3 regions of the Halomonas sp. EF61 genome follow, and region 1 is predicted to be linked to each of the others. Evidence: predicted binding sites of a transcription regulator. Region 1 holds the regulator's gene; each other region holds the start of a gene.
The links. The regulator FNR, encoded in region 1, switches genes on or off when oxygen is low (the NO sensors DNR and NnrR bind a similar motif). The targets are predictions, from matches to a motif close to TTGATNTANATCAA.

Region 2: a site for FNR is predicted at 8,539-8,552, ahead of ubiU (ubiquinone anaerobic biosynthesis protein UbiU). Genes of this name have one in related genera too.
Region 3: a site for FNR is predicted at 2,386-2,399, ahead of pflB (formate C-acetyltransferase). Genes of this name have one in related genera too.

The regions. Positions count from the first base shown of each region.
Region 1 covers NZ_JAMSHM010000002.1:1,114,688-1,125,059, forward strand. Annotated here, with positions in the region: gene ccoN (cytochrome-c oxidase, cbb3-type subunit I) at 1-736, shown strand, start outside; gene ccoO (cytochrome-c oxidase, cbb3-type subunit II) at 760-1,377, shown strand; gene NFI08_RS13835 (CcoQ/FixQ family Cbb3-type cytochrome c oxidase assembly chaperone) at 1,380-1,592, shown strand; gene ccoP (cytochrome-c oxidase, cbb3-type subunit III) at 1,589-2,530, shown strand; gene ccoG (cytochrome c oxidase accessory protein CcoG) at 2,647-4,065, shown strand; gene NFI08_RS13850 (FixH family protein) at 4,065-4,589, shown strand; gene NFI08_RS13855 (heavy metal translocating P-type ATPase) at 4,589-7,063, shown strand; gene ccoS (cbb3-type cytochrome oxidase assembly protein CcoS) at 7,060-7,290, shown strand; gene NFI08_RS13865 (sulfite exporter TauE/SafE family protein) at 7,287-7,973, shown strand; gene fnr (fumarate/nitrate reduction transcriptional regulator Fnr) at 8,128-8,868, shown strand; gene ttcA (tRNA 2-thiocytidine(32) synthetase TtcA) at 9,029-9,988, opposite strand; gene NFI08_RS13880 (hypothetical protein) at 10,221-10,372, opposite strand, start outside.
Region 2 covers NZ_JAMSHM010000001.1:923,279-933,650, reverse strand. Annotated here, with positions in the region: gene NFI08_RS04125 (c-type cytochrome) at 1-146, opposite strand, end outside; gene hemN (oxygen-independent coproporphyrinogen III oxidase) at 545-1,930, shown strand; gene NFI08_RS04115 (adenosylcobalamin-dependent ribonucleoside-diphosphate reductase) at 2,165-4,276, shown strand; gene NFI08_RS04110 (ribonucleoside-diphosphate reductase) at 4,358-5,134, shown strand; gene NFI08_RS04105 (hypothetical protein) at 5,488-5,676, opposite strand; gene ubiT (ubiquinone anaerobic biosynthesis accessory factor UbiT) at 5,912-6,472, shown strand; gene NFI08_RS04095 (U32 family peptidase) at 6,559-7,476, opposite strand; gene ubiU (ubiquinone anaerobic biosynthesis protein UbiU) at 7,488-8,483, opposite strand; gene NFI08_RS04085 (CoA-acylating methylmalonate-semialdehyde dehydrogenase) at 8,854-10,350, opposite strand.
Region 3 covers NZ_JAMSHM010000004.1:464,858-475,229, forward strand. Annotated here, with positions in the region: gene pflB (formate C-acetyltransferase) at 1-2,174, opposite strand, end outside; gene NFI08_RS21635 (hypothetical protein) at 2,545-3,045, shown strand; gene NFI08_RS21640 (tetratricopeptide repeat protein) at 3,045-3,950, shown strand; gene htpG (molecular chaperone HtpG) at 4,062-5,966, opposite strand; gene NFI08_RS21650 (PaaI family thioesterase) at 6,188-7,207, opposite strand; gene NFI08_RS21655 (YkvA family protein) at 7,404-7,760, opposite strand; gene NFI08_RS21660 (transglycosylase SLT domain-containing protein) at 8,021-9,964, shown strand; gene NFI08_RS21665 (LysE family translocator) at 10,122-10,372, opposite strand, start outside.

The DNA.
Region 1 (10,372 bases):
AGCCGAGCGCCCGGTCTACTCCTACCGCCTGTCCATCGTCCACTTCTGGGCGCTGATCATGGTCTACATGTGGGCCGGCCCCCACCACCTGCACTACACCGCCCTGCCGAACTGGGCGCAGTCGCTGGGCATGGTGATGTCGATCATTCTGCTGGCGCCCTCCTGGGGCGGCATGATCAACGGCATGATGACCCTCTCCGGGGCCTGGCATAAGCTGCGAACCGACCCGACCCTGCGCTTTCTCGTCGTCGCGTTGTCGTTCTACGGCATGTCGACCTTCGAAGGCCCGATGATGGCGGTGAAGACCGTCAACGCCCTGTCCCACTACACCGACTGGACCATCGGTCACGTCCACGCCGGCGCCCTCGGCTGGGTCGCGATGATCACCATCGGCTCGATGTACCACCTGATTCCACGCCTGTTCGGTCACACCGAGATGTACTCCGTCAAGCTGGTGGCGGTGCACTTCTGGCTGGCCACCATCGGCACCGTGCTGTACATCGCCGCGATGTGGGTCAACGGCATCCTGCAGGGCCTGATGTGGCGCGCCATCAACGAAGACGGCACCTTGATGTACACCTTCGTCGAGACCGTCGAGGCCAGCGGCCCCGGCTACATCGTGCGCCTGATCGGTGGCCTTTTCTGGGTGACCGGCATGCTGATCATGGCCGTCAACGTGGCCATGACCGTCAAGGGTTCCGCCAAGCGCGGCGCGCCCCTGCCCCAGACCGCCTGAGTCAACGAAGGACCGAGACTGACATGAAACACGAGATCATAGAAAAGAACGTCGGTTTGATGGCGGTGCTGGTGCTGGTGGTGATCAGCTTCGGTGGCCTGGCCGAGATCGTACCGCTGTTCTTCCAGAAGCAGACCACGGAGCCGGTCGAGGGCCTCGAGCCGCTGTCCGCACTGGAACTGGAAGGCCGGGACATCTATCGCCGCGAAGGCTGCGTCGGATGTCATTCGCAGATGATTCGCCCCTTCCGTGCCGAGACCGAGCGCTATGGCCACTACAGTGTGGCCGGTGAATCCGTCTACGAGCACAACTTCCTGTGGGGGTCCAAGCGCACCGGCCCGGACCTGGCCCGCGTCGGCGGTCGCTACAGTGACGACTGGCATCGTGCCCACCTCTACAACCCGCGGGACGTGGTGCCCGAATCGGTGATGCCGGCCTACCCCTGGCTGTTCGAGAACACCCTGGACGGCGAGGACACCCCGGCCAAGATGCGCACCCTTCAGAAACTGGGCGTGCCTTACACCGACGAGCAGATCGCCAACGCCACCAGCGAGGTCCGCGGTGAGCGTGAAATCACCGCCCTGGTCGCCTACCTGCAGCAGCTTGGCACGGTGTTGCCCAGCTCGGCGAAGAGCCCGTAACCATGGATATCGGAACCTTTCGCGGCATCTTGACCGGCATCCTGCTGATCGCCTTCCTGGGCCTGGTGGCCTGGGCCTACTCGAGCCGCCGCAAGCGCGAGTTCGATCAGGCGGCGCAGCTGCCGTTCGCCGACGACGACGAACAACCGAATCGTGACCGCACGGCCGAGCGACAGGCCGATTCCCGAGAGGACAGGGGAGAGAAGAACACATGAATACGCTTTGGGGTGATGCCCTCTCAGGCTTCTGGAGTGCCTGGATCATCGTCATCACGCTCGGCACCATCGGCTTTGCGTTCTGGCTTCTGTGGGCCAACCGCAAGACCGACAAGCGCCCTGACGCCGACGGTACCGTCGAGACAACCGGCCACACCGCCGACGGTATCGACGAATACGACAACCCGCTGCCTCGCTGGTGGTTTCAGCTCTACGTTGCCACGGTGATCTTTTCCCTGGGCTATCTGGTGCTGTATCCGGGCCTCGGCAACTTCGCCGGTGTGCTGGGCTGGAGCCAGGAAGGTCAGTGGGAGGAAGAGGTCGCCCAGGCCGAAGAGCGCTTTGCACCGATCTTCGAGAAGTACCAGCAGGTACCCATCCCGGAACTCGCCCAGGACGGTGACGCCATGCAGGTGGCCGAGCGCATCTTCCTCAACAACTGCGCCATCTGCCACGGCTCCAACGCCAAGGGCGGCTACGGCTTCCCCAATCTGACCGACGACGACTGGCTCTACGGCGGCGAGCCCGAGCACATCGTCACCACCATCAACAACGGACGCAATGGCCTGATGCCGTCATGGCAGCAGCTCGGCGCGGACAATATCGAGAACCTGACCCAGCATGTGCTGTCGCTGTCCGGCCAGGCCGAGGACGCCGAACGTGCCGAAAAAGGCGGCGCCGTCTTCACCTCGGTGTGTGCCGCCTGCCATATGCCTGACGGTACCGGCAACCAGGCGCTGGGCGCGCCCAATCTGACCGACGACAGCTGGCTGTACCAGGCACCGGGCCAGAGCCTGGCCGACTCCGTGCGTCAGACGCTGCGCAACGGCCGCAACGGCCATATGCCGGCGCAGGCCGCCTACATCGGCGAGGAGCGGGTCCACCTGGTCGCCGCCTATGTCTATGGTCTGAGCCAGAATCAGGACCAGAGTCAGTAGTGACCCCAGCGGGATCGCTCCCGCGGCGAGTGCGGCGCTTGGCCGCACTCGCCACCCACCTACCCGTCAATCGCTAGACTGGGGCTTCGGCCCCATCGACGCGATGTGAGTCTGCCATGAGCGACAAGATCCCTGCCCACGACGTCACCGACCCTGCGGTGTCGCACCATTCCCCCGACAGCCAGAGCATGTACGAGAGCCGCCGGCACATCTACGTACGCGAGATCAAAGGCGTGTTCCAGCGTGTTCGTCGGGTCGCCAACTGGGCGCTGATGCTCGGTTTTCTGCTGCTGCCCTGGATTCCCTGGGGTGATCGACCGGCGGTCTGGTTTGATCTGCCGGGGCGCGAATTTCATATCTTCGCCGCCACCTTCTACCCCCAGGAATTCGTGCTGCTGTCCTGGCTTTTGATCATCTGCGCCTTCGGCCTGTTCTTCATCACCGTCTTTGCCGGCCGTGTCTGGTGCGGTTACACCTGCCCCCAGAGCGTCTGGACCTTCCTGTTCATCTGGGTCGAGCACCGCATCGAGGGGCCGCGCAATCGTCGCATCAAGCTCGACAAGCGCTCCTGGGACGCCGACAAGGCCTGGCGCAAGAGCGCCAAGCACGCCATCTGGCTGATCATCTCGGCGGCCACCGGCATCACCTTCGTCGGCTACTTCACCCCGATCGGTGGCCTGGTGCTGGATCTTGCCACCCTCTCGGCCAGCGGCTGGTCCTATTTCTGGGTCGGCTTCTTTATCGTCTTCACCTACCTGAACGCCGGCTGGCTGCGCGAGCAGGTCTGCCTGTACATGTGCCCCTACGCCCGCTTCCAGTCGGTGATGTTCGATCGCGACACCCTGATCGTGTCCTACGACTACCACCGCGGGGAGCCTCGCGGCCCGCGCAAGCGCAACGCCGACCCGGCAGAGCAGGGCCTTGGCCACTGCATCGACTGCGACCTCTGTGTTCAGGTCTGCCCGACCGGCATCGATATCCGCGACGGTCTGCAGTACCAGTGCATCACCTGCGCCGCCTGCATCGACGCCTGCGACAGCGTCATGGACAAGATGGGCTACCCCCGTGGCCTGGTGCGTTACACCACCGAGCACGCCCTCGACGGCAACAAGACCCACCTGTTGAGGCCTCGACTGATCGGCTATCTGGTCGCCCTGGTGGTGATGATCGGCCTGTTCGTCTGGACCATCGCCGACCGCACACCGCTGGATGTGGATGTGGAGCGCGATCGCGCACGGCTCTACCAGACACTGACCGATGGACGCATCGCCAACTCCTACGCCATGACCGTGCGTAACCTCGACAACCGCCCTCATCGCTACGTGATCGAGGTAGCCGGCATCGAAGGTCTCGAGAGCGACACCACCGCCATCGAGGTTCCCGCCAACCAGTCCCGCCAACTGGTGATGACCTTGAGCGTGAATCCTGATCAGATGGAACAACGCAGTGCCGATATCAGCGTTCGCGTCCTCGCCGAGGACGATCCGTCCGTGGCCATCGAACGTGAAAGCCGATTTATAGGAGTTACCCCCTGATGTCCCTGTCCGATCCCCAGGTGCCGCCCTGGTACAAGCAGTTCTGGCCCTGGTTCCTGATCGCCCTGCTGCTGTCGTCGGTCACCTTCAGCATGGTCTACCTGGCCTTCTCGATCCGCTACTTCGACGGTTCGGTGCCGGACGATTACTACAAGGAAGGTCTGGCCATCAACGTCCAGCTCGAAAAGCAGCAACGTGCCGAGGCGCTGGGGCTGGCGGCCGAGCTGCGCATCGACGCCACCACCGGCGACGTGGTGGTAACACTCGATGGCGACGAACGCCCCCAGCGGCTGGATCTGGCGCTGAAGTTCCCCACCGATGGCGCCCGCGACCGGGCACTGGTGCTGACCCACACCCGTGAAGGCCACTATGTCGGCACCCTCGAGCGCAATCTGCGCTATCGCTGGTACCTTCAGCTGCAGCCCCACGCAGAAGGCGCGTCAGGACAGCAGCCTGAATGGCGCCTGACCGGCGAGGCAGAGTTCCCGCGGGAGACCTCCGTGCGCCTGACACCGGGACTCTGATGGCGGCCTCGTGCTACCACTGTGGCGCCCCGGTGGAGGCCACAGCACCCTGGTCGATCACCCTGGATGGCCAGCGCCATCCGCTGTGCTGCCCGGGCTGCGAGGCGGTGGCCCAGGCCATCGTCGGCGGCGGCCTGGACAGCTACTATCGCTTTCGCACCGCCCTGCCGGAGCGCCCATCGCCGACACCCGCCGACGAGGCCCGCTATCAGGTATTCGACGATCCGGGCCTGCAGGATCGTTTCGTGCGTCAGGATGGCGACACCAAGGTAGCGACCCTGGCGGTGGATGGCATCACCTGCGCCGCCTGCGCCTGGCTGATCGAACACCGCCTGAATGCCCTCGACGGCCTGGAGAGCTGCGCTGTCAATCTTTCCCAGCACCGCCTTCAGGTGCGCTGGGATCCCGAACGCCTGTCGCTGTCGCGCCTGCTGGCCGAGATGGCCGCCATTGGCTATCCCTCCCAGCCCTACGAGCCGGACCAGGCCCAGCAGCGGCTCAAGCAACAGTCGCGCCAGATGATAAGGCGCCTGATCGTGGCGGCAGTCGGCATGATGCAGGTGCTGATGTTTTCCATCCCGCACTACGTCGACGGCGGTGATCTCAGCACCGAGTTCGAGCGTCTGTTTGCCTGGCTATCGCTGGCGCTGACCACTCCGGTGGTACTGTACTCGGCCCAACCCTTCTTCGTCGGCGCCCTGCGTGATCTGCGAACCCGCGTGCTGGGCATGGATGTGCCGGTGGCCCTGGCCATCGGTGGGGCCTTTATCGCCAGCACCTGGTCGGTCGTGAGCGACTCCGGTGACCGCTACTTCGACTCGGTCAGCATGTTCACCTTCTTCCTGCTGTTCGGACGCTACCTGGAGTCTCGCGCCCGTACTCACTACGGCCGTAGCGGCAATGCCCTGGCCAGTGCCCTGCCGAGTGCTGCGGTGCGCCTCGACGAGCATGGCGATGAACGCGTCATCCCCGCCAGTCGGCTGGTCCCGGGTGACCGGGTTCGGGTCAGTCCCGGCGCCCAGATTCCCGCGGACGGCAACCTGACCTCGGGCCTTGCCCAGATCGACGAGTCGCTGCTGACCGGCGAATCGCTGCCCCGCCTGCGTCGCCAGGGAGATACCGTGCACGCAGGTACCCTGTGCATGGACAGCCCGATCGAAGTGATGGTCACCCGCGTCGGCGACGACACCCGCGCCGCCGGCATTCTCGATCTCACCGACCGTGCCTTCGCCCATCGTCCACGTATCGCCCGCCTGGCCGAGCAGGTGGCCCATCGCTTCGTGTTGAACCTGCTGGTCATCACCGCCCTGGTGGCGCTGGTCTGGAGCCTGATCGACCCTAGCCGCAGCCTGTGGATCACCCTGTCGGTCCTGGTGGTGACCTGCCCCTGCGCCCTGGCGCTGGCGACCCCCACCGCCCTGACCGTGGCCCACGGCCGGCTGAGACGTGCCGGGGTACTGGTGACGCGAGCCGATGCGCTGGAGACCCTGGCCGGCCTCGATCGCGTCGTCTTCGACAAGACCGGTACCCTGACCCGGGGGCGCATGCAACTCGCCGAACACCGGCCGCTGAGCGACGACGAAGGAAGCGCCAACAATGGCGAGATGGACCCTGCCACCAAGCGCCGGCATCTGGCCCTGGCGGCGGCACTGGAAACCGGCTCGGAGCACCCCATCGCCCGCGCCTTCGCTGCCTGGCGCGACGCCAGCTGCCAGGCCAGCGAACTGCGCAATCACCCGGGTCAGGGCGTGGAAGGCGTGATCGACGGCCGGCGCTGGCGACTGGGCCAGCCGCATTTTGCCTGCCTGGGCCAACCCGTTCCTGAGCTCCCTGGCGCAGGACTTTGGTTGCTGCTGGCCAGCGAAGGCAAGCCCCAGGCCTGGTTCAAGCTCGACGATCAGCCCCGTGACGACGCCGCCGAGACCCTCGCCGCCCTCGCCCAGCGGGGGCTTGCCATCGAGATCCTGTCGGGCGACCGCGCCGTCAACGTTGGCCAGCTTGCCCGCACGCTGGGCGTCGATCAGTGGCGTGGCGAGGCCTCCCCCGAGGACAAGCTCGGGCACTTGAAGGCGCGACAGGCACAGGGCGAAAAGGTGGCCATGGTCGGTGATGGCATCAATGACGTGCCGGTACTGGCCGGCGCCGACCTCGCCATCGCCATGGCCGGGGCCAGCGACCTCACCCGCACCCGCGCCGATCTGGTATTGCTGGGCGAACCGCTCACGGGTATCGTCCAAGCCATCGAGGTGGCCCGCCAGACCCGTCGAATCATTCGCCAGAATCTGTCCTGGTCAGTGCTCTACAATGTCGTGGCGCTACCCGCAGCGGCGCTGGGCTTCGTGCCCCCTTGGCTTGCCGCCATCGGCATGTCACTCAGCTCGTTGCTGGTCATCGCTAATGCCCTGCGTCTGCGGCGTGGACGCACCAGGCCGACCGCGACGCCTTCACCCGTCACCGCAAGCCCCGGCCCATGAGCATCCTTTACCTGTTGATACCCTTGTCGTTGATCCTGCTGGGCCTGGCGGTCTGGGCCTTCTTCTGGGCGGTGCGCAACGACCAGTTCGAGGACCTCGAGGGCCCCGCCTATCGCATCCTGTTCGAGGATGAGGACGACACTCGCAGTGTCGATGACGGCGCTTCCTCGTCCGAAACGCCTGCGCAGACATCCGATCGTGATCCATCGTCCAGAGGGCCTGAGTGAACCCTACCGGCCTGGAGCTGCCTCCCATGATGGCGGCCTTCGTGTTTGGTCTGCTTGGTGGTGCACACTGTATTGGCATGTGCGGCGGCATCATGAGCGCTCTGACCTTTGCCATCCCCCCCAGCATGCGTCAACCTTGGCGGGTGGGCTCTCTGGTGCTTGGCTACAATGTAGGTCGTATCACCAGCTACTGTGTGGCGGGCGCTCTGGTTGCCACCCTGGGTTCGGTGATCGGCCTTTCGCCGACCCTGCGTGGCCTGATGCAGATCGTCGCCAGCCTGATGTTGATCCTGATGGCGCTTTACATTGCCGATCTATGGAAAGGCCTGCGTCACGTCGAGGCACTGGGACGTCACCTCTGGAGGTACCTGGAACCCGCAGGCAGACGCCTGTTGCCGGTGGTGCGTCTGCCCCAGGCGGTGGCGCTGGGCGCCATCTGGGGCTGGCTGCCCTGTGGCCTGGTGTACTCGATGCTGGCCTGGAGCCTGGCACGGGCCGAGCCCCTCGAGGGCGCACTGCTGATGGCGAGCTTCGGTCTTGGCACGCTTCCGGCGCTGGTGGTGACGGGCCTCGCCGCCAGACAAATGCAGGCCCTGCTGGCGCATCGGGCAACACGCCTCGCCGCCGCAGCCATGATCATCGCCTTTGCCGTCTGGCAACTTTGGACTGGGCTGCATCAATGACGCATCCTACCTCTAAGTTATTAATCCTAAAGAGGTAGACGCCACTTTTAGCTGATCTGAGGGTGTAGAATAGTGCCATCAACGTGCTGTACGGGCGACGTCTGTTCTCCCCATGGCCCAGTCAATATCGATCCCAGATCCACAGGAGCTGCGAATGAGTCCTACGGCCCAAGATCGGCGGCGTCCCATGCTGCATGAGACTCGCTGTGAGTCCTGCAGCCTGAGTTCCTTGTGCCTTCCGCTGTCGCTGGAGACCGCCGACCTCGAGCGCTTCGATTCCATCATCCGTCGTCACCCGCCGATCAAGAAAGGCACACGATTGGTCGAGCAGGGAGATCGCTTCACCAGCGTCTTCGCGGTCCGATCGGGGAGTCTCAAGCAGATCACCACCGAAGGCAGCGGCGAAGCTCAGTTGACCAACTTCTTCCTGCCCAGTGAACTGGTTGGTCTGGATGGCATCGACGACGGCCGCTATCCCGGCAGCGTGGTGGCGCTGGAGACCACCACGGTGTGCGAGATTCCCTTCGACCGCCTCGATGCGCTGACCCAGACCCTACCGGAGCTGCGTGCCCAGCTGTTTCGCACCCTGAGCAAGGAGCTGCGAGAGGACCGCCGGATGATGCAGCTGCTGTCACGCAAGACCGCCGATCAGCGCCTGGCCTGCTTCTTCCTCGGCCTGTCGGACCGCTTCCGCCGCCGCGGCTATTCACCGTTCAGCTTCCGCCTGTCCATGTCCCGCGCCGACATCGGCAATCACCTGGGGCTGGCGGTGGAAACGGTCAGCCGTATCCTCGGGCGTTTCCAGCAGCAGGATCTGGTGGCGGTATCGGGACGTGAGGTCAATATCCTCGACCTGACCGCGCTGTCGACCCTGGCCGACACCGAAGTTACCTGAGCGGGCCTGGCGGCAGTGTGCCGGGCTTGGCCAGCAGCGCCCGGTACCCAGGATCTGGAAAGCAAAGCGTAATAGATGGCGTGTGACAAGAAAGAGGCCGCATCCGGAGATGCGGCCTCTTTTGCTGTCATGGCGTCCTGCACATTCGCTGTTGGCGAGATCAGCCGGCATCCACCACGTCGATGCGCCGGGCCTGGCGTTCGGCCTGTACGGCCTCCAGCCCCTCGAAGTCGAACAGTTGCCGATCCGCCAGCTGCGACGGCGCCACATTGGTCACCGCCTTGAACATGCTCTCGAGGCGCCCGGGATGCTTGACCTCCCACTCGGCCAGCATCTCCTTGACCACCTGGCGCTGCAGGTTGGGCTGGGAACCACACAGGTTGCACGGGATGATCGGGAACTCCATCGCCTCGCTGTAGGCCTGGATATCGGCCTCGCGGCAGTACGCCAGCGGGCGGATGATGATGTTCTTGCCGTCGTCGGAGAGCAGCTTGGGCGGCATCGCCTTGAGGCTGCCACCGAAGAACATGTTCAGAAACAGCGTCTCGAGAATGTCCTCGCGGTGGTGGCCCAGGGCGATCTTGGTCGCCCCGATCTCCTCGGCGAAGCCATAGAGCGAGCCGCGCCGCAGGCGTGAGCAGAGCGCGCAGGTGGTCTTGCCCTCCGGCGTCTTCTCCTTCACCACCGAATAGGTGTCGCGCTCGAGGATGTGGTAGTCCACGCCGATACTGTCCAGATAGTTCGGCAGCACATGCTCCGGAAAGCCCGGCTGCTTCTGATCCAGATTCACCGCCACCAGCGAGAAGTTGACCGGCGCGTTGCGCTGAAGGCTGCGCAGGATCTCGAGCATGGTGTAGCTGTCCTTGCCACCAGACAGACACACCATGATCTTGTCGCCTTCCTGGATCATGCCGTAGTCGATGATGGCGTTACCGGCCTGGCGGCGCAGGCGCTTCTGCAGCTTGTTGAACTCACGCCGTGCCTTGGCCTGAACTTGGGCTTCCGTCTGATCGCCATCCGCAGCAGGGTCGGCCGGGCTGACACCGGCATCGATCGAGAGATGGTCATCCTCGGGGGTACGGGGATCGAACAGGGTGGCGGAGGCGGACTGTGGCGACATGGGAGCGGGACATCACGGCTGAAAATGAAAGAGGCGCCAGTCTACCATCCGGACGCTTTAGTGGCGAAGAGGTCAGCGACCGCTTACCCCGGCGAGGACAATACGGGAGAGGCTTTTCGTCGGCAGCACATCGGAAACCGCCAAGGACGACACCGCCGTAGTGGCGCCCTTGCGCGTCGTGGCCTGGTCTGGTCTGGCAAGCCGAAGAACGCAAGTGCCTGTCAGCCGGGGCCTAGACGACGTTCAGCGCCAGCAGATAGCGCACCACCACGCCCAGCAACAGCAGCAGGATGCCGGCACGTTGCCAGCCAAACTCGCGTACGGTCAGGGTCAGGCGCTTCTCCCAGAACTTGACCATGCCCCACAGGTCCCGGGTACGGCGAT
Region 2 (10,372 bases), on a different contig from region 1:
ATCGGTCCGGTGGCCTTGCCGTCGGTGCCATGGCAGGCGGCGCAGGCGCCGATCTTGGTTTCACCGGCGGCGGCGTCGCCGGCGGCCTGGGCGTTGAGACTGAACAGACAGGCGGCGCCAAGCGCGGCCAGGGGGATCCATTTCATGATGAGCGCTCCTCGGTCTTGGGGCGTAATGCCTGACGCAAGCGGCGTGCTGCTTGGGTCAGGCATCACGGTTTGTGCGGGATGTCCCTTGGGACTCTCGAGTATTGGAGCGCTCAGCGACAATACCCTATGACGTTGGTCAACTTTAGGCGGGGAGAGGTACGTCTTCCGTACTATGCTTGATCGGGATCACTGGAATGGCAGGAGCATCATTGTGGTTGGCTCGCGTTTGCACTACCTCTGGCGAGAACACGCCACAGGGGCAAGCGCCGTGATGCCGCTGCCGTGATTTGATGCAGGTCATGTCTGGCTTCGTCTTGCCGGGACGTGCCGATTCGACGTGCGACAATGCCGACAGATGCCGCCGTCGGGCGGTCGTGTCACGAGGGGCCTTGTCGATGTCATCCGATGTTTTGCCGTTTCAGCGTGCGCTGGTCGAGAAGTACGACCGTCCAGGGCCGCGCTACACCTCCTATCCCACCGCGCCGCACTTCCACGACGGTTTCGGCGTCGCCGACTATCGCCAGGCGGTGGAGCGCAGCCAGCAGGGGGAGCCGAAGCCGCTGTCGGTCTACGTCCATGTGCCCTTCTGCGAAAGCCTCTGCTACTACTGTGCCTGCTCCAAGATCATTACCCACAATCGCGAGCGTGCCGCTGAGTACCTGGCGCTGCTCAAGCGCGAGATCGCCCTGCAGGCGGCGCTGTTCGACGAGTCCCGGGAGCTCAACCAGCTGCACCTGGGGGGTGGTACCCCGACCTTTCTGTCCAATGACCAGCTCAAGGGGCTGATCGACGCCCTGGCGCGCCACTTCCGCTTCGCCCCGGAGCAGCGCCGGGAATTCTCGCTGGAGGTGGATCCGCGTACGGTGACCCCCGTCCAGATCCATGAACTGCGCGAGATGGGCTTCAATCGTCTGAGCTTCGGCGTCCAGGACTTCGATCCGCTGGTGCAGAAGGCGGTCAACCGCGTGCAGAGCGAGGCCCAGGTGGCGGCCCTGGTGGACGCCGCCCGGGACGCCGGCTTCGCCTCGGTGTCGGTGGACCTGATCTATGGGCTGCCGCTGCAGACCCGCGACAGCTTCGACGCCACCCTGGCCAAGGTGGTGGCGCTGAGACCCGACCGCATCGCCGCCTACAGCTACGCCCACCTGCCGTCGCTGTTCAAGGCCCAGCGGCTGATCCGCGACGAGGACATGCCGCCGCCCGGGCGCAAGCTCGAGCTGCTCGAGCTGACCATCGAGCGGCTGACCCAGGCGGGCTACGTCTATATCGGCATGGATCACTTTGCGCTGCCCGAGGACGAACTCAGCCGAGCCCGTCACGACGGTACCCTGCAGCGCAATTTCCAGGGCTACTCGACCCACGCTCAGTGCGACATGATCGGGCTCGGGGTCACCTCCATCGGCAAGGTCGGCGACGCCTACAGTCAGAACGTCAAGACCACCGCCGAGTACGCCGAGCACCTCGAGGCCGGGCTGCTGCCGGTGTTGCGGGGCTATCGGTTGAGCGAGGAAGACCAGCTGCGTGCCGAACTGATCACTTCGCTGATGTGTCACGGCGAGGTGCGCTTCGCCGAGTTCGAGGCCCGTCACGCTATCGACTTTCGCACGCATTTCGCCAGCGCCCTCGACCAGCTCGACGAGATGCAGGCCGACGGCTTGATCGAGATCAAGCAGCAAGCGCTCAGGGTACTGCCGGCAGGACGCCTGATGATGCGCAACGTGGCCATGGCCTTCGATGCCTACCTGGTCCCCGGCAGTGGGCGCTTCTCGCGCACCGTCTAGCCGGCTCTATCGCGGCTACCCCGGGGCGAGACGCCCGGGGTAGCCCGCGCTACCTTTCATGCGCCAAAGCCGAATTAACGATCGGGTCTTCCATGGCCCGATTTTTCGTTTATATTGTGCCGCCGGTCGAAAATTTTACTATATCTGGTAGGGTGCCCGAGCTTATCCGGAGCGCGCATCCGCCCCTTTACGACCCCGTTTATTTGCCGGTAACTTCATCGGAGACAAGCTTTCATGACCACATCCGCCAAGGCCGCCGCCCTGTCGCAGGAGGTTCCCATGCAGGGCCCCTCGTATGACATCTGGGACGCCAAGTATCGCTTGAAGGACCGCCACGGCCAGCCCGTCGATGCAGACCTTCAGGCCACCTGGGACCGCGTGGCCAAGGCGCTGGCCGCCGTCGAGGGCGACGCCGCCGACAAGTGGCTGCCGAAGTTTCGCTGGGCGCTGGAAAACGGCGCCGTGCCGGCAGGCCGGATCACCTCCAACGCCGGAGCCGAGGGCTACAAGCCTGCGGTCAGCCTGATCAACTGCACGGTATCGCGGACCATTCGCGACTCCATGCACGACATCCTCGACAGCGTGGTGGATGCGGGCATGACGCTCAAGGCCGGCTGCGGCATCGGCTACGAGTTCTCCACCCTGCGCCACAAGGGCGCCTTCGTGTTCGGCGCCGGTGCCGGCACCAACGGCCCCCTGGCGTTCATGGATATCTACGACAAGATGTGCTTTACGGTGGCCTCCGCCGGCGGCCGTCGTGGCGCCCAGATGGGCACCTTCGACGTCGGTCATCCCGACGTGCGCGACTTTATCGAGGCCAAGCGCGAGGCCGGTCGCCTGCGTCAGTTCAATCTGAGCCTGCTGATCACCGACGAGTTCATGGAAGCGGTGAAGCAGGACGCCGACTGGCCGCTAGCCTTCCCGCTGCACGAGGGCGAGAAGGGCGACGTCGATGACAGCGAGCTGATCTACCGCGACTGGCCGGTGATTGAGGACGGCTACACCCAGGACGCCGAAGGTCGCGTGGCCTGCCGCGTGGTCGAGGTGATCAAGGCCCGCGAGCTGTGGGACACCATCATGCGTTCCACCTACGACTACGCCGAGCCCGGGTTCATCCTGATCGACCAGGTCAATCGCATGAACAACAACTGGTTCTGCGAAGAGATCCGCGCCACCAACCCCTGCGGCGAGCAGCCGCTGCCGCCGGAGGGCGCCTGCCTGCTGGGATCGGTCAACCTGACCCGCTTCGTCATCGATCCGTTCGGCGACAAGCCGCGCTTCGACTGGGACAAGTACCGCGAAGTGGTGGCGATCTTCACCCGCATGCTCGACAACGTGGTCGAGATTAGCGGCCTGCCGCTGTCCGGCCAGCGCCGCGAGATCGAGGCCAAGCGCCGCCACGGCATGGGTTTCCTCGGCCTCGGCTCGACCATGACCATGCTCAAGATGCCCTACGGCTCGGCCGAGTCGCTGGGCTTCACCGAGGAGGTCAGCCGAGTGCTGGCCGTGGAGGGCTGGAAGCAGGCGCTGGAGCTGTCCCGCGAGAAGGGCATGGCCCCGATCCTCGAGCAGGAGTTCGAGCTGACGCCGAAGATGCTGCGTGAGCGTCCCGAGCTCGGCCGCGACGGCTACGAGGTCGGCGACAAGGTACCCGGGCGCATCCTGCACGCGCGCTACAGCCGCTATATGCAGAAGATCGCCGAGGTCGAGCCGCAGCTGGTGGCGGAGCTGGCAGAGCACGGCGCGCGCTTCACCCACCACTCGTCGATCGCCCCCACCGGGACGATCAGCCTGTCGCTGGGCAACAACGCCTCCAACGGTATCGAGCCGTCGTTCTCCCATCGCTACTTCCGCAACGTGATCCAGGCCGGCAAGAAGACCAAGGAGCAGGTCGAGGTGGTGTCCTTCGAGCTTGCCGCTTACCGCCACTTCATGCACGCCGACGCGGTGGAAAGCGACCTGCCCGACTACTTCATCACCGCCGACGCGGTGACCCCCAAGCAGCATGTGGCGGTGCAGGCCGCGGCCCAGGCCTGGGTCGACTCGGCGATCTCCAAGACCGTCAACGTGCCCACCGACTTTGCCTTCGAGGCGTTCAAGGACCTGTACCTGGACGCCTACCAGAGCCGTCTCAAGGGCTGCACCACCTTCCGCTTCAACCCGGAGGCCTTCCAGGGCGTGCTGGTGCGCGAGGATGACCTCAAGAACACCACCTACGTGTTCGAGCTGGAGAACGGCGAGACTCTCGAACTCAAGGGCGACGAGACGGTGATCTACGACGGAGAGGAACACAACGCCGCCAACCTCTACGACGGCTTGAAGGAGGGGACCTATGGCAAGTGGTAATCGGACCAGCGGCGAGCCGCAATATCATGCCTGGGTCGTGAGCGTGTCACGCCCGCATCATCTTTCTGGAGGAGCCCGCTGATGGCTGTCGAAATCAATTCCAAGATCGTGGGCTACCGCGTCAAGAGCGAAGAGGCCGCCCCGGCGCCGGCCCCGCTGCCCGAGGAAAACCCGCTGACCATGCGCATCCCCTCGCGCCCCGAGGGAACGCTGGAGGCGGTGTCCGAGAAGATATCCTACGTCGGCGCCGAAGGCCGCAAGAAGGTCTACCTGCTGGTGTCCTTCATGCCGGTGGAAGGCGTGCTCAACGGCCAGCGGGTGATCATCGAGCGCCCGGTGGAGTTCTTCTTCCCCTCCGGCCAGCTGTCCAGTGAGCACCAGTGGATCACCGCCACCATGCGCAGCCTGTCGCTGGCCGCCCGCGGCGGCTACGTCACCCAGGCGGTGGCGGATCTGCGCAAGGTGGCCTGGGACAAGGGCCTGGTGCGCTGCGGCATGAACCGCTGGAACAAGCCGATGTTCCACGACTCCGAGGTCGCCGCCATCGCCTGGTCGATCCAGCAGATCCTCTACCGTCGCGGCTTTCTCGACATCGACGGCAACCAGGTGCCGGTGGAGGACCTGGTCAGCCGCTACGCCCGGCGCCAGGCCTCCGGCCACGGCTGGTACCCCGCCGAGGTCGAGGACGAGACCCCGAGCGGCGCGGTCGAGCCGCTGGACGGCAAGCCTGCCGAGTCCGCCGCCGAAGGCGCCGGCCCCGCCGTGGTAGGCAACTGCCCCGAGTGTCGCGGCGAGCTGATCATGATGGACGGCTGCCCCACCTGCTACGCCGGCTGCGGCTGGTCTAAGTGTGGCTAGTCGACGTTTGGTTGGAAAGCACGACTAGAATGCGTGGCTAGAAAGCACGGCTGGCGCGCGAATAAGCCAGCGTCACAACGATGGGCCCTTCGGGGCCCATCGTTGTGTCTGTAGGAAGGGCTCGCCTTGGGTGTCTGGGTTGGCGTAAGGAGAAGCGGAGGGGGCAGAGAAAGCGTGCAGGAGGTGAAGCACAGCGAAGACCGGGAGGGCTGCCCCAAAGCCGGCGATGGCGCTGCGCAAGGTCAGCTGTTGTCCGTTGGCACGAATGACGTAGCGTCGCCAGGAAGGGATCGAATGGCATAGCAGAAAGCCGGCCACCAGCAGGACGAAAGGTGGCAGCAGCTTGATGCCGCTCATTCTGGCTTGCTGTCCCTGCGATCGAGGCTGCGGCGAAGGGCTCTGACGTTGCTCTTGACCTTGCGCGACCGCACCAGCTCGGCGCTGTCCACGGAGACGGCGCCGCGATGCGATATCTTCATGCTACGCAGGTGGCCACCCTCTTTGGCCTTGAGGTAGCCTTCGAAGCTGGTTTCGATGGACATCGTTGCTCCTTTTCCGCTTGTGAACTCGATGCTCTGCGGAACCTGGGTGAAGCCAAGGGGCCGAACCCCATGATGTCCGCAGTGTAGCAGAGTTCCCATTTCGACCCCGGCATTCGGCTGTGTCAGAGCGTTCAACGAGCGCTACACCAGAGGGCTTGATGGGCGTCATGAACCGAGGGCGACGGTATCGCTAGCATGACCCGGCGGCGTCGTGCCGCTTGACCAGGAACCCGTCATGTCGCTGTCGCCGCTCGGCTCGCTGTCGTTGCCTTCTCTTGCCCTTCCTGCCTTGCCCACCCTTCCTTCGCTGTCGTCGTCGTTGACGCCTGGCGCCTTGACCCGGGTGCCCCATCGTCTGCATCTGTCGCTGATGCGCCGTCTCGGCCCGCTGCCCCTGCCGCTGTTGCGCACGAGTCTCGAGCCCTGGCTCAACCGCACCCTGGCCGAGCCACTGGCCGACGGTGAGTTCGACGTGCTCGAAGGGCGCCGGGTGTGTCTGTCCATCGATGATCTGGCGCTGGCGGTCACCCTGACCCTCACGCACGGTCGCCTGCAGGTCACCGACGCGCCCTGGGAGGTGAAGGTGGCGGGGGGCTGGCGCGAGTTCGCCTGCCTGGCCAGCCGCGAGGAAGACCCGGACAGCCTGTTCTTCCAGCGCCGACTGTGCCTGGAGGGCGATACCGAACTGGGGCTGACGGTGAAGAACCTGCTGGATGGTCAGGAAATGGAACTGCTGCATCCCTACCTGCTCGAGGCGCTGGGGCAGCTGCAGCGCTGGCTGCCTCGCGAGGCCTAGGCTCCTGGCTGGCGGGTTGAGCCTCATAGCGCAGGAGGCCGGCGAACCGGCCTCCTGAGTGAGGTGGCGTGGGAGGGAAGGGGCTTTCAGTCTTCCAGCACCGGCGCCAGATCCATCCCCGCCTGGCCGTGCCAATAGCCATTGCACAGCTCGGCGTCCACCAGCGCCAGCGGCGAGGGCGCCGGGTAGCGTCCCTGGCGGGCCAGGTCGAAGTCCGCCACCACCTCATCCATCCCCTCTGAACGCGGACTCAGCCGGGCCGCGCTGACGCCCATCTCGGCCATCTCGGCAAGCTCGTGGCGCAGGTCCTGACAGGCCCCGGACAGGGTCTGGATACCGTTCAGGGTGAACAGTCGACGGCTGTCGTCCTGGGTGGTCAGCGACAGCCCTTCCGGATAGTCCTGGCAGACGAACTGGCAGCGATCCTTTGGGTGCTGGTGGTGGCGCGCGGTAAAGCAGCGTGACGACCAGGCCAGCGGCAGGTGGCCGTAGGCCAGCACCTCGCAGTCCAGCGCCAGTCCCGCCTCGCGGGCGTCAGACAGCAGCCGGGCCAGGTCGGCGCCAGGCAACTCCACCGGGGCGACGAAGCGGAACATGCCAGCGCGTTTGAGGATCTCCAGGGTCGGCACATTGTAGAGGTTGAGCGCCGGGCCGCCGACGAAGGGCAGGCCCGCCTCGGACAGCCGGTGCACCGCGCTCATGTCGTTGGCCTCGACCAGGAAGTCGCCGTTGTCGCACAGCCTGGTCAGGTCACGCAGGTCGGCGTTGGACTCGATCAGGGTCTGCGAGCCGAGGATCACCTGCTTGCCGGCGGCGGCGAGCTGGTGGCCGATCTCCAGCCAGTCGGCGAGCTTCATGTCGCGCCGCCGGGAGCACACGGTTTCGCCCAGGGTGACGCTGGTCAGCGGCCAGTGGCAGGCCTGTTCATAAAAGGCGAAGTAGCGCTCGCGAGTCCAGTAGAAGGACACCGGGCCAAGGCTCAATTCCAGTGAAGCAGCGGTCATCTCGCCTCCTGTCATTTCCAGTCGCGCTCGTAGGCGCCGAGAGTATGGGTGGAGCCTTCGGCCAGCGGCGCCAGGGCGGCGCTCCAGTCGGCCTGGGGGCGATAGTCGTCGCCGGCCCGGTCCAGATGGTCCAGTGCCTGGCGCCACACGCGGGTGACGCTGGCCACATAGGCCGGACTGCGCTGACGACCCTCGATCTTGATCGCCTTGATGCCCAGCGCCGCCAGCTGGGGCAGCAGGTCCAGGGTGCTGAGGCTGGTCGGCGCCTCGATGGCGTGGCCGACGTCGCCCTCGACGTCGAAGCGTCCCTTGCACAGGGTCGGGTAGCCGGCCTGTTCGTCGGCGCGGTAGCGATCGATCAACACGCCGTTCAGGCGCGATTCGCGTCCGCTGGCGGTCTCCTCCCAGCGCACGTGGGCCGCCGGCGAGCACACGCCGTGGGTGTTGGGTGATTCGCCGGTCAGGTAGGACGACAGATAGCAGCGGCCCTCGGCCATGATGCACAGGCTGCCGAAGGCGAACACCTCGAGCTCCACCGGGCTGTGGCGGGCCAGGTCGCGCACCTGGTGGATCGACAGCACCCTGGGCAGCACCGCACGGCGGATGCCGAACTCGCGGTGGTAGAAGGCCAGCGCCTCGTGGCTGGTGGCGGAGCCCTGCACCGACAGGTGGCGGGGGATGTCCGGGTGGCGTTCGGCGGCGTAGGCCAAAAGGCCCGGGTCGGCCAGGATCAGGGCGTCGACCTGAAGCGAAGCCGCCTGGTCCACCGCCGCGCGCCACTGGGCCAGGCTCGACTGCTGCGGGTAGGTATTGATCGCGCAGAACACCCGACAGCCCCGGGCGTGGGCGTAGTCGATACCCTCGCGGGCGCGCTTGTCGGTGAAGTTCAGCCCGGCGAACTGGCGGGCGTTGGTGGCATTCTGAAAGCCGAAGTAGACCGCGTTGGCGCCCTCGTCCACGGCGCGCTTCAAAGCGGGCAGGCTACCCGCGGGACAGACCAGTTCCATGTCGATCTCCGAGCGAAGAGAGGCGCCATGCTAGCCCCGCCCGGACACCGCCGGCTTGATGCGTATCAGTGTCCGCCAATGAAGTAGGGGATGGAGCGAAGGGATGACGCGCCGCACCGGGGCCGGGTGTGGATAACCTGGCGGTGGCGGGGGTCCGACTTGCGGGGCAGGCGTGCAGATAAAGGTGGGGATGAACGTGTGAGTCGTTCTGTGGATAACCCTGTGTGGCACCTTGTGAAAAGCGGTGGGCAGGCGGTGCAGGGGCTGTGGGCAGCGGTGTATAAGTCGCGTGCCAGTGGTTGATCAGAGGCTCGCTCGCTGTCGTAAACGAAAACGGGCCCCGCAGGGCCCGTGGTCTTCTTGCCGGTGCCTACTGACCGCCGGAGGGGAAGTGGAACTCCGCCTGGGTGGTCTCGAAGGGCGAGGGCCAGCGCTGTGACACCGCCTTGCGGCGGGTGTAGAAGCGCACCGCGTCGGGGCCGTAGGCGTGCAGGTCGCCGAACAGCGAACGCTTCCAGCCGCCGAAGCTGTGGCTGGCCACCGGCACCGGCAGCGGTACGTTGATACCCACCATGCCGACCTCGATGGCGTCGGTGAAGCGACGCGCCGCCTCGCCGTCACGGGTGAACAGACAGGTGCCGTTGCCGTACTCGTGGGCGTTGGTCAGGGCGATGGCCTCATCGAGGCTGTCGACACGCACCACGCACAGCACCGGGCCGAAGATCTCCTCGCGGTAGATGGTCATCTCCGGGGTGACCCGGTCGAACAGGCAGCCGCCGACGAAGAAGCCGTTCTCATGGCCCGGGACCACCAGCTCGCGGCCGTCGGCCACCAGGGTGGCACCTTCCTGCACGCCCTTCTCGATATAGCCGAGCACCTTGTCGCGATGCTGGGCGGTGACCAGGGCGCCCATGTCCAGGCCCTTGTCGGTGCCGGGGCCGACTTTCAGCGCGGCGATCTTGGGGCCCATGGCCTCGATCAGGCGGTCGGCGGTGTCATCGCCGACGCACACCGCCACCGAGATCGCCATGCAGCGCTCGCCGGCGCTGCCGTAGGCGGCCCCCATCAGGGTGTTGGCGGCGTTGTCGATATCGGCGTCGGCCAGCACCACGGCGTGGTTCTTGGCGCCACCGAGGGCCTGCACCCGCTTGCCGCTCTCGGCGCCACGCCGGTAGATGGTTTCGGCGATGGGGGTCGAGCCGACGAAGGACACGGCCTTGACCTCGGGGGCGTCGAGCAGCGCCTCGACGGTCTCGCGGCCGCCCTGGACCACGTTCATGATGCCCTGGGGCAGGCCGGCTTCCTCGAGCAGGCGGGCGACCGCCAGGGCGGCGGACGGGTCCTTCTCGGAGGGCTTGAGCACGAAGGCGTTGCCGCAGGCGATGGCCATCGGGTACATCCACAGCGGCACCATCGCCGGGAAGTTGAACGGGGTGATGCCGGCCACCACGCCCAGCGGCTGGAAGTTGGAGAAGGCGTCGATGGACGGCCCCACGTTGTGGGAGTACTCGCCCTTGAGCAGCTCCGGCACGCCGCAGGCGTACTCGACGTTCTCGATGCCGCGCTTGAGCTCGCCCATGGCGTCCTCGAGGGTCTTGCCGTGCTCCTCGCTGATCAGCTGCACCAGGCGATCGGCGTCACGCTCCAGCAGCGCCTTGAAGCGGTACATCACCTGGGCGCGCTTGGCCGGCGGGGTGTCGCGCCAGGCCGGGAAGGCCGCCTGGGCGGCGTCGATGGCGGCCTTGACGGTGTCGGCGTCGCCGTCGGCGACCTGGCGAATGGTCTCGCCGGTGGCCGGGTTGGTGACCGGCAGGTGGCGGCCGGCCTCGAGATCCTGGCCGTTGATCCAGTGATTGACGTTGTCCATCGAGGGTCCTCAAGTGTCGAAA
Region 3 (10,372 bases), on a different contig from region 1:
GGATACTTGTCCGGATTGACCACGGCGTCCTCGAGCATCTCGCGGTTGAGCACGTTGACGTTCAAGTGCTGGCCGCCTTCCTGACGCTCGCTGTGGTGGAAGTAACCGTCGAGCAGGCCGGACAGGTTGCTGCGCTGGGCGCCCTCGTCCTTGCCCAGCGCCCTCGGCACGATGGAGAAGGTATACGAGATCCCGTCCTTGGCGTGGGCATAGGGCAGCTTGCCCACCGACGTCAACGAGGCCACAGCGCCCTTGGTGTCACGCCCGTGCATGGGGTTGGCACCCGGTGCGAAGGGCTCGCCGGCGCGACGACCGTCCGGCGTGGTGCCGGTCTTCTTGCCGTAGACCACGTTGGAGGTGATGGTCAGCACCGACTGGGTCGGCTCGGCGCCACGGTAGGTATTGAGCTTGCGGATCTTGTTCATGAAGGTCTCGACCAGCTCGCAGGCGATATCGTCGACGCGCGGATCATTGTTGCCGAAGCAGGGGTAGTCACCCTCTATCTCGAAGTCCACCGCCACGCCATCAGGATCACGCACCGGGCGCACCTTGGCGTACTTGATCGCCGACAGCGAGTCCGCCGCCACCGACAGCCCGGCGATGCCGCAGGCCATGGTGCGCTTGACGTCGAGGTCGTGCAGCGCCATCAGCGCCGCCTCGTAGCTGTACTTGTCGTGCATGTAGTGGATGGCATTGAGGGCGGTCACGTACTGGCGGGCCAGCCAGTCCATCAGGCCATCCATGCGCGCCCACACCTCGTCGAAGTCGAGCACCTCGGAGGCGATCGGCTCACTCCTGGGGCCGACCTGGATCTTCAGCTTCTCGTCGACGCCGCCGTTGATCGTGTAAAGCAGCGTCTTGGCCAGGTTGGCCCGTGCACCGAAGAACTGCATCTGCTTGCCGATCACCATGGGAGACACGCAGCAGGCGATGGCGTAGTCGTCGGAGGCGAAGTCCACGCGCATCAGATCGTCGTTCTCGTACTGGATCGATGAGGTGTCGATGGACACCTTGGCGCAGTAGCGCTTGAAGCCGTCGGGCAGCTGTTCGGACCACAGCACCGTGAGATTCGGCTCCGGGCTCGGGCCCATGGTGTAGAGGCTGTTGAGGAAACGGAAGCTGGTACGGGTGACCAGGGTGCGTCCGTCCAGTGCCATCCCGCCCAGGCATTCGGTGGCCCAGATCGGGTCGCCGGAGAACAGCTCGTCATACTCAGGGGTGCGCAGGAAGCGCACCATGCGAAGCTTCATGATGAAGTGATCGACCAGCTCCTGGGCGCGGGCTTCGTCGATCACGCCTTGGCGCAGGTCACGCTCCAGGTAGATATCGAGGAAGCTGGAAGTACGTCCCAGTGACATGGCGGCGCCGTTTTGCGACTTCACTGCCGCCAGGTAGCCAAAGTAGGTCCACTGGATGGCCTCCTGGGCGGTGGCAGCCGGGACCGAGACGTCGAAGCCGTACTTGGCGGCCATTTCCTTGAGCTGGCCGAGTGCACGATGCTGCTCGGCGACTTCCTCGCGCAGCTGGATCACCGCCTCCAGGTCCTCGCCCTGTTCGAAGCGCTGCTGCAGCGAGGCAAACTGCGCCTGCTTGTCACGCATCAGGAAGTCGACGCCGTAAAGGGCGACCCGGCGGTAATCACCGATGATGCGTCCACGACCGTAGGCGTCCGGCAGTCCGGTCAGCACCCCTGACTTGCGACACTTGAGGATGTCCGGGGTGTAGACATCGAACACCCCCTGATTGTGGGTCTTGCGAAATTCGGTGAAGACCTTCTTGACCTGAGGATCGAGTTCACGACCGTAGGCCTGGCATGAGCCCTCCACCATCTTGATGCCGCCGTTGGGCATGATCGCCCGCTTCAGCGGCGCGTCGGTCTGCAGTCCAACGATGGTCTCGAGACGCTGATCGATATAGCCGGCGTCATGAGCGGTGATGGTCGAGACCAGCGAGGTGTCGAAGTCCAGCGGTGCATGGGTGGCGTTTTCTTGCTTGACGCCTTCCATCACAGTGTCCCATAGCTCGCGAGTGCTGGCCGCCGGCTCGCTGACCAGGAAACGCTCGTCACCCTCGTAGGGGGTCACGTTGGCCAGCAAAAAGTCTCGTACGTCGACGCCCTTCTTCCACTCGCCCCCGGCAAACCCTTCCCACGCTTGCGCGAATTGCTCTTTCATCGACTTGCACCTCAACAGAGTAAATGACAACGCTAGTCCTGCATGCTGAGCGACGGCCATCCCTCGAAGATGGCAGCCGACCCGCCTGTTCGGTGGCAGCAGCGGTCGCCGCATCGGAGGCGGCGGGGGTGCTGCACGCTTCTCGATCGGCGAAAAAACACCTGCCTTCGAGAGCACAATTCGACCTTAGCAGTAGTCCCGTCGCCCCTACTTGACCCGCATCATGGCGCCACGGGACAGCGATACAGCGCGAGCGAAGCAGCCCAGAAACCTGTACCAGGCCAATTTCGCGCAGCGAGGACGGCCGCCTGCGCTATGCTGACAAGGGCATACGTAGGCCTGAGCCCTGTCCCACCGCCGGGTGCCCGTGATGAACAGCTTTCCCACGCTTCTGGAGTACGGTCTGCCAGGCTTCGCCGTGGTGCTGCTGATCCTCGGCTACCACCTGCTCAACAAGACCCACACCCTGTTGCTCAATGAGCGCTCTGGCGAGACCCGAGAGGGCACCGAGTTGCGCATTCGCTATCTGCAGGAGGTCTCCAAGAACGCCAGGCTGTTCATGGCGCTGAGTCTGCTGTTCTTCGTCGGTGGGCTGGCCATGGCAATGATGAAACCCTCGAGCCAGGTCAATCTTTCCATCGCCCCGCCCGAAGGCGTGCTGCCGGTCATCCGTCTGCAGGAGCGGGACATGCCGCTGGATGGCCGGGGCACGGTCGTGCTGAAGGTCCAGGACGACAATGTGCTGCGCATCTTGAACAACGATCTGCACGGCCGGCTGATCGCCATCGAGCAGGAGCGCGACGCCCTGAAGAGCCAACTGGCCGACGTCATCGCTGCAGCGGAGCGAGATTCTCCGCAGGTAGGCTTCTAATGAAGAACAGGCAGGGCGCCTTGGCGTCGCGCGCGATGGCGACAGCCCTGGCCGGGCCAGCGAAGGGAAAACGACGGCGCCACCCCACGTCTACGATAAACGCCCTGCTGATCGTGCTGCTGAGCGTCGGGGTGGCGTGGCCGGTGGTTGCCCAGCAGGCCCCCCTGTCCAGGGCCAAGGCGCTGTTGCAGCAGGGTGACAACCAGGCCGCCCTGCGCGAACTACGTCCTCTGCTCGAAAGTCCTGATCCGCTGGCCCGGATGGAAGGCTTGAACGCCCAGGGCTGGATTCTCTATCGGGAAGGCCGCCACGCCGACGCCTCAGCGCTGTTCGAGCAGGCGCTCAGGGCGAGTCAAGGTCATGGCGGCTTGCGTGAGGTGCGCCTGAAGACCCTCAACAACGCTGGCATCAACGCCTTTTCCGCCGGTGAGCTCGACAAGGCTCGAAGCTACTTCGAGGCCGCACTGGCCATCGGCAGCGACGTGGCCCCGCGCTACCTGACCATCATCACCCGCCAGGCCCCCATGCAGTCGGCCCAGCAGCAGGTCAGCGCGGGACGTGAAAAGCGCATCGAGCGCGACTTCGAGGGGGCGGTGGCCGACTACACCCGGGCGCTTGCGATCGACCCGAACAACAACGACGCTCTCTCCTATCGTGGCTACGCCTACTACCGATTGGGCCAGTACGACAATGCCCGAGCCGATATCGAGGCGGCCCTGGCGAGTTCTCCCCAGCGGCTGGACGCACTGATCAACCTGCTCAAGGTGAGCTGCGCCAGCGGCGATGACCTCGATGCGGTGCTCAAGCGCCGGGGGCACGCCATCCAGCGACAGCGCGAGGCCATGCTCGACGACAGGGAGCTGCAGCGCCAGTGCCCAGACCTCTTCGCCAGTCTGAAACGCTGAACGATCTGTGGTGCGCCGAAGACGAGCCGCCTTCCCCACAACGCAACGACGCCACCCGAAGGTGGCGTCGTGGTTGGGGCGCTTGAGCTCTTGAGTTAGGCAGCCAGCTTGTCAGGCACTCAGCAGGGCGTTGAGACGCTTGACGTAGGCGGCCGGATCGTCGAGATGACCACCCTCGGCGATGATCGCCTGATCGAGCAGGATCCGCGCCAGATCACCGAAGCCGTCACCGTCGGCCCCTTCCAGGCGAGCAACCAGGGCGTGGTCCGGGTTGAGCTCGAGGATCGGCTTGACCTCGGGCAGGCTCTGGCCCGCAGCCTCCATGATACGGCGCATCTGGAAGCCCATCTCGTGCTCGGGCAGCACCACACAGGCCGGTGAATCGGTCAGGCGGTGGGTGATCTTGACCTCCTGAACCTCCTCGCCGAGCGCTTCCTTGACCCGCTTGACCAGATCCTCCTTGGACTTGGCGGTCTCCTCCTGGGCCTTCTTCTCGTCTTCGTCCTCGACGTCCCCCAGGTCCAGATCGCCCTTGGCAACATCGGCAAACTTCTTGCCATCGAACTCGGTGAGATGGCTCATCAGCCACTCATCGATGCGATCGTGGAGCAGCAGCACCTCGATGCCCTTCTTGCGGAAGATTTCCAGGTGGGGGCTGTTCTTGGTGGCGTTGAAGCCATCGGCGACGATGTAGTAGATCTTGTCCTGACCTTCCTTCATCCGCTCCACGTAGTCGGCCAGGGACTGATCCTGGGTGGCGCTGTCGGTGTGGGTGGAAGAGAAACGCAGCAGGCCGCTGATCTTGTCGCGGTTGGCGTAGTCCTCCGCCGGGCCTTCCTTCAGCACCGAACCGAAGGTGTTCCAGAACGTCTGGTAGGCTTCCTTGTCCTTGGCCAGCTTCTTGAGCATGTCCAGGGCACGCTTGGTCAGCGCGGACTTGATCTTCTCTACCTTCGGGTCCTGTTGCAGCAGCTCACGGGACACGTTCAGCGACAGATCGCGGGTGTCCAGCACCCCCTTGATGAAGCGCAGGTACAGCGGCAGGAACTGCTCGGCGTCGTCCATGATGAACACGCGCTGGACGTACAGCTTGACCCCACGGGCGCCGTCACGCTCGTACAGGTCGAAGGGTGCGCGGCCAGGCACGTACAGCAGGCTGGTGTACTCCAGGTTGCCCTCGACCTTGTTGTGGCTCCAGGTCAGGGGGTCGGAGAAGTCGTGGGCCACGTGCTTGTAGAAGGCCTTGTACTCGTCCTCGGAGACCTCGCTCTTGGGCCGCACCCACAGCGCGGTCGCCTCGTTGACGGTCTCCCAGGTGGTGACCTCGCTACCGTCGACCTCGTTGCCATCGTCGTCGGTGGCCTTTTCGGTACGCGGCATCTTCACCGGTACTTCGATATGGTCAGAGTACTTGCGCACCAGGCTCTGCAGGCGATAGTCGTCGGCGAACTCCCTGGCGTCCTCCTTGAGGTGGAGGATGATCTCGGTGCCGTGCTTCTCGCGCTCGATCTCGGCGACCACGAACTCGCCCTCGCCTTTCGAGCGCCACTCGACGCCGGCATCGGCGGCGTCACCGGCCTTGCGGGTACGCACGGTAATCTCGTCGGCGACAATAAAGCCAGAATAGAAGCCGACCCCGAACTGGCCGATCAGCCGGGCGTCCTTCTGCTGTTCGCCGGAAAGCTGCTTGAGAAACTCGGCGGTACCACTCTTGGCGATGGTGCCCAGGTTGGCGATCACGTCCTCGCGGTTCATGCCGATACCGTTGTCACGAAGGGTGACGGTGCCGGCCTCGCTGTCGTGCTCGATCTCGACGCGCAGCTCGCTGTCGCCCTCGTAGAGCGCATCATTGTCCAGCGCCTGATAACGCAGCTTGTCGCAGGCGTCGGCGGCGTTGGAGATCAGCTCCCGAAGAAAGATCTCGCGGTTGGAGTACAGCGAGTGGATCATCAGGTTGAGAAGCTGCTTGACCTCGGTCTGAAAGCCCAGGGTTTCTTCGTGGGTAGCGGTGGTCATGGTAGATCGAACCCCTTTCGACATGGCGATTTCCGGGCCAGCGATGGCTCGCTGGCGGTCCAGAGTGCACGGCTCGCGCCGCACGTCATTCAAGATGACAATCGATATGGGGTCCGCGCTGCGCTTTTCAAGGCTGGCGCCAGCAGGTCGACCTTCCCGGACCTGGGCTGACGTCCCTGGCCGTGGTCACCTGGCTAACCGCTGCCCGGGCCGGCACTCACCTACGCCGGCGCCCCCAGCACGTAGGTCAAGCGAGCCCGGGCAACCGGCGCGTCTTCGTCGTCCTGCCACGCCCATGCCTCGACATTGGCCATGCGCCGCCCTTCGCGCACCAGACGACAACGCGCGAAGGTTGGCTTCACCCCGGCCGAACTGAGGTAGTCCACGGTGACGTTGACCAGCCTCGGCAGGCGCGGCTCACGGGTCTGCGCCAGGGTATCCAGCGCTGCAGCAGTCTCCAGAAAGGCCGACACCACACCACCGTGCAGCGCCGGCAGCATCGGATTGCCAACGTTGTGGGGACGCGTCTCCAGTACAAAGCGCCTGCCGTGCTCATCGCGGTCCTCCCTCACCCCGATGAAGTCGGCGTAGGGCACCTCGCCAAGCCAGGCGTTGATCTCACCGCTGGCACGCCCACGTTCCAGCAAGCCGCTGACACTCTCGTGTGGAGCCGCCGCTATCGCACCACTGTCGGCATCGCCAACTGGGGCCTTCTCTTCGATAAGGGGATCGCCCTCGTCTTCCACAAGACCGGCGAACATGGCCTCGGCAAAACCTGCTGGCGTGTTGCGCGGCCCCAGCCGGGCAAAGTGCCCGCGGGCGCAGGCCACCACCTGTCCTTCGTGCTGCCAGGCCCGGGCCTCGGTGAACACCACCGAGTCGGTGATGGCCTCCACTTCGGCACGTACCCACAATGACGCCCCCTGACAGGCAGGGCGACGATGACTGATATGCAGATCCAGGGTGGGACAGACCTCAGGACTTGGCAGTGCCGGCAGGACCGAGGCACCGCAGGCGGTGTCCAGCAGTACGCTGAGCACCCCGCTGTGCACCAGGCTTCTCGAGCGATCACCGCACAACTCGGCTCCCCCGGGCAGATATAGGGTGACGCCGCTGGCATCCACCGCAACGACGCGCATGCCGAGCGCCTGGGTATGTGGAATGACATCGACAAAGCGCTGAAGCGCCTGCCGCCAGAGCGACACGGAGGGTGGCTGCAGGGTGCGGTGCGAGGAGGACATGAGCGGGCTCGAATTCAAACGTTTGACTGACAATCTAGACCCAGCCCGCCGACGCCACAATAGGTCCTTGGTCCGCATTTTTACCTTTTACCCGCCAAATGCTCGCCAAGCGTCAGAAACAGACGACGTACCCTGAAGCAAACGCAAAAAGCTCGAATCCGCACACTTCGAGCCAGAAAATCAAGAACAAGGCACCTTAGATGTCGTGGATATCCCGCTCCTCCCGCGGAGCATCGTCCTCGCCAATACCACGCCAGGCGCGATAGTCGGCCAGACTATTGTCCACCTTGGTCAGCAACCAGCCGACGATGACCACATCATCGAGAAGACCGAACAGCAGCAGCACATCGGGAATCAGGTCCAGCGGTGACACCAGATAGGCAAAGGCCACCGCCATCCAGCCGAAAGCCGCCCAGGGCACCGGGCGGTAGCGACCGCTGAGCACGTCCTGCAGCATCGGGATAAACAGCTTGAGCGCCCGCATTATATGCTTGAACGCTCGGGTGCGTTGGGTAAAGCGACCAATAACGGGGATTCGATCAAACAGGGCCATGGATAGTCTCCTCGACTCAATTCAGCACCAACGATTGCCGATGGTATTTATCGGGTGTCAACGGCTATCTTCATGGCGTCGACGTCGTCTTATCGCAACATGGGGGCGAAGCTGACCGGGGTCAAGTCTCGTAACCTGGCCGGGCAACTGTTCAAGGCCCGCCGGTTCGGTCACCATGTGGCTTCGATCCGACATCGATTCGCCGTCTACGGCACAAAAAGGCAGCAATGTCTTCTTCTTCACAGACCAGGAGGGTCTCCATGCCATTCGCCTTGTTTCGTCGCCTCGTGCCGCTGGTGGCAGCCACGGCACTGTGCATGCCATTGACGGCTACCGCCCAGGGCAGTGACGGCGCCATGCGCAGCGCCCTGGAAGCCGCCCGTAGCGGCAACTTCCACAACATCAACGACGCCGCCATTCGCGGCCACGAACTGGCCGGCTATGTGGCGTACTATCGTCTGCGCGATCGCCTGCCCAACGCCAGCCCTCAGGAAGTTCTCAGCTACATCTCGGCCAATGCCGATGCACCGCTGGGTGACTGGATGCGTGAGCAGGCCATCCTGCGCTACGGCAAGGCCGGGCGCTACGGCGATCTGCTGGCCGTCGCCGGCGGCGTTCCCGAGACCACCGCCGAGCAGTGCTACTACTACACCGCGCAACTGGGTCAGAGCCCCGCCGTCGCCGCTCAGGGCGGCCGCGAACTATGGCTGGTGGGTCGCTCCCAGCCGGATGCCTGCGACTCGCTATTCTCCACCCTGCGCGCCCGCGGCGAGATCGGTGGCACGGAAATCTTCGAGCGCATGATGCTGGCCTGGGAAAACGGCGAAGACGGACTGGTCAGCTATCTTGGCCGTCAATTGGGACCCGCCTGGAGCTCCGCTGCAGCAGCGCAGCAAAGCGTGGCCGCCAACCCGTCGCGACTGGCAAGCGTAGCGCGCTGCGTCGGCCCCGACTGCGCCGGCACCGCCTCCTTTGTGCGGGCCGCCATCATCGCCACTGCAGAGTCATCCCCGGCGGCGGCTCTGTCCGCCTGGCAGCAGGTCTCCGGCAGTGTGAGCCTGCCGGCCCAGTCTCGCCAGGCGCTGGAGCGCGAGATCATCTATTACGCCCTGCGCCGCGACCAGCGCAGCCTGCTCGGCTGGATCGACGGCGCCCTGGCCGGCCAGCAGGATCCGGAGGTGTTCGAACTGCGTGCACGCCTGGCCATCCGCGATCGCGACTGGGCCGCCGTCGAGCGGACCGTTGGCATCATGCCCGCCGAGACCCAGGCCAAGGCGCGCTGGCAATACTGGCTGGGCCGCGCGCTGGCCCTGCGCGGGCAGCAGGCGGAGGCGCAGGCCGCCTACGCCCGGGCAGCGGGTCAACGCGACTTCTTCGGCTTCGTCGCCGCCGACCGCCTCGGCCAGCCCTACGATCTCAACATGGAAGACACGCGTTTCAGCGAGGCCGAGCGCGCCCAGGTCGCCGGCTGGCCGACGGTGCGTCGCACCGAGGCGCTGCTGCGCGTCGGACAGGAAGGGCTTGCCAACCTCGAGTGGAATCATGCGGTAAGCAGCGCAGGCCCCACCGACGCCCGGCGCCTGGCGGACTACGCCGCAGGACGCGGTTGGCACGTACGCCTGGTGCAGACGACCATCGTCGGCAAGATGCTCGACGCCCTGCCCTGGCGCTTTCCTGAAGCCTACCGGGAGGACTTCCGCCGCTGGGGCCAGGCCAACAACGTCGACCCCTACCTGCTGATGGGGATCGCCCGTCGCGAGAGCGCCTACAACCCCGAGGCGCTATCACCCGCCGGGGCCAGGGGCCTGATGCAGTTGATGCCGGGTACCGCCGCCCTGGTGGGACGCCAGGTGGGCATCGGTGATCCTGGACCCTACGGCGTGCTCGACCCGGCCACCAACATTCGTCTGGGCAGCACCTATATCCGTGACATGATCGCGCGCTACGGCGGCAACCGTATCGCCGCGGCGGCGGCCTACAACGCCGGCCCCCACCGGGTCGACACCTGGCTTGCCCGCGCGCCGGGCGAATTCGACCTGTTCATCGAGGAGATCCCCTTCAAGGAAACCCGCCGCTACGTGCGCGCGGTGCTCGAGTACCGGGTAGTGTTCGAGAGCCTGGCCCAGGGCTCGACCCAGGGCGTGCAGGTGCTGACAGCGGCCGAGAAGAGCTCGCGCTACGACGGTGCCATGGTACGTCGATGATGTGGCGGAGCCCCGGCACGTCGATGAGGTGAGATCGCCTCGCAAAGCAAGAACCCCCGGCCTGTGGTCGGGGGTTCTTGCTGTCGAGGTCCGGTTTTTGCGGTAGCTTCGCTGGCCTGTGTCTCGGGCTATTGGCCTACGCGCCGGTCGCGTCGGCTCAGGACGGCGCCCGCGTCAACGCCAGCTTGACCCCGAACGCCACCAGCACACCGCCGGTCAAGCCGTTGAGCACGCGCGAGAACGCCGGCCGAGCGAGCCAGTGGCTGGCGCTGCCCACCAATACCGCGACCAGGATCTGCCACAGGTTGGCAATCACGAAGTGGATACCGGCGAGCCACAGGGACTTCAGCAAGGCCGGATCCGTGGGGGCGATGAACTGGGGCAGAAAGGCCATGTAGAACACCACCG